2 regions of the Lelliottia amnigena genome follow, and region 2 is predicted to be linked to the other one. Evidence: predicted binding sites of a transcription regulator. Region 2 holds the regulator's gene; the other holds the start of a gene.
What was found. Region 2 encodes PhoB, which activates phosphate uptake and scavenging genes when phosphate is short. Its sites were predicted from a motif close to CTGTCATAAAACTGNCNNAT; they were not measured.
Positions count from the first base shown of each region.

Region 1 (3,182 bases), 2.1 Mb from region 2:
TGACCTGTTCGTGCTGGCCGCCCAGCAGGAAAAAGAGTGGGCAGAGTACCTGTTCCGCGATGGCTCCATGATCGGCCTGAACAAAGATATTCTGTGCCAATACATCGAATACATCACCAATATCCGCATGCAGGCGGTAGGGCTTGAGCTGCCGTTCAAAACGCGCTCCAACCCGATTCCGTGGATCAACACCTGGCTGGTGTCCGATAACGTGCAAGTTGCGCCGCAGGAAGTGGAAGTGAGTTCTTATCTGGTCGGTCAGATTGATTCCGAAGTGAACACTGACGATCTGAGCGATTTCCAGCTCTGATGAGCCGCGTAACGTTAAGCCTTTCCGGTACAGAAGTATTGTGCCGGGAAGAACACCCTTCCCTGCTGGTGGCCCTGGAGTCGCATCAGGTTGAAGTTGAGTATCAGTGCCGTGCGGGCTACTGCGGCTCATGCCGCTGTCGTTTAGTGGCAGGACAAGTGGACTGGCTAACGGAACCGCTGGCGTTTATCAACGATGGGGAAATTTTGCCCTGCTGTTGCCGGGCAAAAGGCGATATCGAAATCGAAATGTAATGCCCGCTTACGCGGGCATTTTTTTAGCCTCGTTTCTGCATCATCTCCGCATGATGGCGTTTTTCGCCAATCATAACGACGATCAGCAGTAATACCGCCATAATGCTGCCGCCAATCATCACCATAAAGCCACCATCCCAGCCGAAGAAATCGACCGTGTAACCCACGATGGCGCTGGCCGCGACTGAGCCACCAAGATAGCCGAACAGACCGGTAAAGCCCGCGGCAGTGCCTGCGGCTTTTTTCGGCGCCAGTTCCAGCGCATGCAGACCAATCAGCATCACCGGACCGTAAATCAGGAAGCCGATCACAATCATACAGGCCATATCCACGCCCGGATTACCTGGAGGATTCAGCCAGTACACGATAGTGGCGATGGTCACGAGCGTCATAAAGAACACGCCCGTTGCACCACGGTTGCCTCTGAACACTTTGTCCGACATCCAGCCGCAAATTAACGTGCCTGGAATACCGGCGTATTCATACAGAAAATAGGCCCACGACGACTTATCCAGTGCGAAATGCTTCACCTCTTTCAGATAGGTCGGCGACCAGTCGAGGATGCCGTAACGCAGCAGATAGACAAACACGTTGGCGATAGCGATGTACCACAACAGTTTGTTAGGCAGAACGTACTTCATAAAGATCTGTTTTGCCGTCAGCTCTTCTTCATGCTGCTCGTTGTAATCGTCCGGGTAGTCGTTTTTATACTCTTCAATCGGCGGAAGACCGCACGATTGCGGGGTATCACGCATCAAAGCAAAGGCAATGATCGCAATAACGATGGCCCCGAAAGCAGGCATATACAGCGCCGCTTTCCAGTCGTTAAACCACGCCATCCCCAGCAGGAACAACAGCGGTGGAATACCGCCGCCAACGTTATGCGCACAGTTCCACACCGAGACAATCCCACCACGCTCTTTCTGCGACCACCAGTGCACCATGGTACGTCCGCACGGCGGCCATCCCATTCCCTGGAACCAACCGCACAGGAACAGCAGGACAAACATGATGGCGATACTGGACGTTGCCCACGGTACAAAGCCCATGAATAACATCACGGCGGACGCCAGAATCAAACCGGCAGGCAAGAAGACGCGCGGATTCGAGCGATCCGAAACGGACCCCATAATGAACTTGGAAAACCCATAGGCAATCGAAATACCCGACAGTGCGAAACCTAAATCACCGCGTGAAAATCCTTGTTCAACCAGATACGGCATCGCCAGCGCAAAGTTCTTACGCACCAGATAGTAAGCGGCATAGCCGAAGAAAATACCGAGGAAAATTTGCCAACGCAGGCGACGGTATAGCGGGTCGACTTCTGCCTCTGACACGCGCGCCTGATGCGGCGCAGGTTTGAAGATACTGAGCATTAGAGCCTCCGTGGCCATGTCATAAATTTTCGAGGTTGTGTAGCCACCCCGATTCCAGAGGCCGCGATGTTAAAAAATCACAGCGATTGTTACTGTGAATCAACGCACAAATTGTTACAGAAATATGACAGCATGAGCAAATAAGCGCATGAGATCACGCTTTAGTTTCGTATTGCGCTCGATTATGTTCGAAATCAAACAAACCACACTATTAATGTGGCTGAATAGTAAAAAACGAACATGAGGGAAGATAATGACACTCCGCGATCCTCGTTATAGCGATGTGATTATCATCGGCGGCGGCGCAACAGGGGCTGGTATCGCACGAGACTGTGCCCTGCGCGGGCTAAAGGTTACGCTGCTGGAGCGTCACGATATCGCCACCGGTGCGACCGGGCGAAACCATGGCTTACTACACAGCGGCGCGCGCTACGCGGTGACCGACAACGAGTCCGCCCGCGAGTGCATCGCAGAAAACCAAATTCTCAAACGCATCGCCCGCCACTGCATTGAGCCTACCGACGGCCTGTTTATTACCCTGCCCGAAGACGATCTCGCGTTTCAGCAGACCTTTGTCCGTGCCTGCACCGAAGCGGGTGTTCGCACCGAAACGCTCGATCCGGCGCTCGCCAGACGCCTTGAACCCTCGGTGAATCCTGCACTCATTGGCGCAGTGAAAGTCCCCGATGGAACCGTCGATCCCTTCCGTCTGACCGCCGCCAACATGCTTGACGCGCGCGAGCATGGCGCGATCGTTCTGACGGCTCACGAGGTCACTGGCCTTATCCGCGACGGCGATACCGTCCGGGGCGTGCGCGTCTATGACACGCTTTATGGCGAACACAGTGAGCTGTATGCCAACGTGGTGGTCAACGCTGCCGGGATCTGGGGCCAGTGCATCGCTGAATACGCCGACCTCTCGATCCGCATGTTCCCGGCGAAAGGCTCGCTGCTGATCCTCGACCATCGCATCAACAATCACGTCATCAACCGTTGCCGCAAGCCGTCAGACGCGGACATTCTGGTGCCCGGCGATACCATTTCGCTCATTGGCACCACGTCCACGCACATCGACTATAACGATATCGACTGCAATCGCGTCACCGCCGAAGAGGTGGATATCCTGTTGCGCGAAGGAGAAAAACTGGCCCCTGTCATGGCGCAAACGCGCATTCTTCGCGCGTATGCAGGGGTGCGTCCGCTCGTAGCCAGCGACGATGACCCTACCGGGCGCAACGTCAG
Region 1 covers NZ_CP077236.1:346,959-350,140, forward strand. The annotation lists gene nrdB (class Ia ribonucleoside-diphosphate reductase subunit beta) at 1-310, shown strand, start outside; gene yfaE (class I ribonucleotide reductase maintenance protein YfaE) at 310-564, shown strand; gene glpT (glycerol-3-phosphate transporter) at 588-1,940, opposite strand; gene glpA (anaerobic glycerol-3-phosphate dehydrogenase subunit A) at 2,194-3,182, shown strand, end outside.
Region 1: a site for PhoB is predicted at 2,052-2,071, ahead of glpT (glycerol-3-phosphate transporter). Genes of this name have one in related genera too.

Region 2 (3,182 bases):
CAGGCTGCCAGCGCACCACAATGTGTGTGCCTTCCGGCGTATGATTCACGGCGTTATAGACCAGATTCGATATCGCACTGCGCAATTGCTCTTCACTGCCGAGGATTTTGAGCGCGCTATCAACCTCAAACGTCAGCTGATGTTTTTTATGGCTCAGCGTCTGCGCTTCCCGCTCCACAACACGCAGCATCATCGGAACATCAATGGTTTCATTCAGTGCCAGCGTCGGGGCGGCTTCAATTTTCGACAGCGTCAGAAGCTGCTTCACCAGCCCTTCCATGCGATGCGTTTGCTCGCGCATCGTATGTAATGCTTTCTCTCGCGGCGCGCCTTCCAGCGTTTGCTCCTGCATCATCTCCAGATATCCCTGAAGCACGGTCAACGGGGTGCGCAATTCATGGCTGACGTTGGCAAAGAAATTACGACGCGCCCCTTCAAGCTGATGCATTTGGGTAACATCACGCGCCACCATCAGCCACTGCTTGTCGCTATAGGGCATAACGCGAATCTCAAGGTGACGGCCGTTATTCAGCACCAGATTGTGCGGGCGAGTAAATTCACGCTTTTTCAGATACAGCGTGAACTCGGGGTAACGTAGTAGATTCAGTATGTTCTGGCCATTATCGTCCGGCCAGCGGAGTCCAAGGAGCTGTTGTGCCAGACCATTACACCAGAAAATCGTCCCTTCTTCGGTAGTGAGGATCACGGCATCCGGCAGCGACTCTGCGCCGCTACGAAAGCGCTTTATCAGACTTCCCAGCTCGCGACGACGCTTTTTATTACGCATCTGCATCTGATGCAGGCCGTAAAGTAACGGCTCCCAGCTTCCGCTACCGGGCGGTGGCGTCATGCTGCGATCCACCCACAGCCACCACGACAGGCGCAGTAAATTCCAAAAATGCCAGATCAACAGGCCGGTTACTGCCGCCAGTAAAAACCACGGCAGGTAACCAAAAATAGCCCCCAAAATGAAGGCCGGGAGACAGCATAAGATCAGTTCAAAAACGAGCCTTTTCCATGACAGACGTTCCAGCACGCGTCACACTCCTGTCAGTGTTCAGAAACGGGTCGAAAAACGATAACCCGTGCCGCGGACCGTTTGCACCATGCGATCGTGGCCGCTGTGTTCCAGCGCTTTACGCAAGCGGCGAATATGCACATCAACCGTTCTGTCTTCAACATAGACGTTGGTTCCCCAAACGTTATTCAGCAACTGCTCACGACTGTAAACGCGTTCCGGATGCGTCATAAAGAAGTGCAATAGCTTAAATTCGGTCGGTCCCATGTCGAGCGGGTTTTCACCCGTCATCACGCGATGCGACGTGGGATCCAGGCTCAGCCCCTGCATCTCAATCACCTCTTCCACCGCCATCGGTGAAATACGGCGCATCACCGCTTTAATACGTGCCACCAGCTCCTTCGGTGAAAACGGCTTGGTGATGTAGTCATCCGCACCCGTTTCCAACCCGCGCACGCGATCTTCTTCTTCGCCGCGCGCGGTCAGCATCACAACCGGGATCTCGCGGGTCATCGCTTCACGTTTGATGTGTTTGATAAATTGCAGTCCAGAGCCGCCAGGCAACATCCAGTCAAGCAGAATCAAATCAGGCCAGGGTTCGTTCAGCTGATTCACCGCGCTGTCATAATCTTCAGCTTCTATCGGCTGAAAACCGTTTTGTTCGAGCACGAAGCACACCATTTCACGAATCGGAGCTTCATCTTCTACGACCAGAATACGTCTCGCCATACTTTACCCTGTCTTATTGAGGTTAAAAGTTTGTAATGCGGCGTCATTATGCGTCAGATTTATGACAGATTTATGAAAAACATTACCACTATGAATAGCAAACTATTGTTTTATTACAGCTGTAATTTCCCGTTCCCAGGACATTTATCACCGCAAAAGCCGTCACGCTACCTCACACCGGCACACCTCAGAACCCCATACTGACGCCCTTAACACTCAGAATTGGGCCGATGCAGCCAACACAGAGGCGGCCTGAAGGATCAAGTGTATAATCCCTTTCACCTTTTTTTGCCACGGATCTGTTATGCGCATACTTCACACCTCGGACTGGCATCTGGGTCAAAATTTTTACAGTAAAAGCCGCGCGGCCGAACACGAAGCGTTCCTGAACTGGCTGCTGGAAACGGCGCTGACGCACCAGGTTGACGCAATCATTGTCGCCGGTGATATTTTTGACACCGGATCGCCGCCCAGCTATGCGCGCGAAATCTATAATCGCTTCGTGGTTAATTTACAGAAAACGGGCTGCCATCTGGTCATCGTCGCGGGCAATCACGACTCGGTGGCAACACTGAATGAGTCGCGCGATATTCTGGCCTTTCTGAATACCACTGTAGTGGCAAACGCCGGGCACGCACCGCAAATCATCAAAAAACGCGACGGCACGCCGGGCGCCGTTATCTGCCCGATCCCCTTTTTGCGTCCGCGCGACATCGTGCAAAGCCAGGCCGGACTGACCGGCGGCGAAAAGCAACAGCACCTGCTGCAGGCCATCACCGACTACTATCAGCAGCAATATCTCGACGCCTGTGCCTTACGCGGTGAGGCGGCGCTACCCGTCATCGCCACCGGCCATTTAACCACCGTCGGTGCCAGTAAAAGCGACGCGGTACGCGAAATTTATATTGGTACGCTGGATGCGTTCCCGGCGCAGAACTTCCCGCCTGCCGATTACATCGCGCTCGGGCATATCCATCGGGCACAGAAGATTGGCGGCAGTGAACATATCCGCTATTGCGGCTCGCCCATTTCGCTCAGCTTTGACGAAACGGGCAAACCTAAAAGTGTGCATCTGGTGAGTTTTGTCGACGGAAAACTGCACGCGGTAGAAACCCTGGAAGTGCCGGTGACGCAGCCGCTGGCGGTGCTGAAAGGCGATCTGGCGGCCATCACCGCGCAGCTTGAGCAGTGGCGCAATGTGGAGCAAATCCCGCCCGTCTGGCTGGATATCGAAATCACGACGGATGACTATCTGCACGATATGCAGCGCAAAATCCAGGCGCTCACGGAAACGCTGCCCGTTGAGGTATTACTGGTGCGTCGCAGCCGCGAACAGCGTGAGAAAATCCTGCTCAGTGCGCAGCGCGAAACGCTCAGCGAGCTGAAAGTCGAAGAGGTTTTTGAACGCCGACTGGCGCAGGAAGAAATTGACGAC
Region 2 covers NZ_CP077236.1:2,745,125-2,748,306, reverse strand. The annotation lists gene phoR (phosphate regulon sensor histidine kinase PhoR) at 1-1,036, opposite strand, end outside; gene phoB (phosphate response regulator transcription factor PhoB) at 1,058-1,747, opposite strand; gene sbcD (exonuclease subunit SbcD) at 2,052-3,182, shown strand, end outside.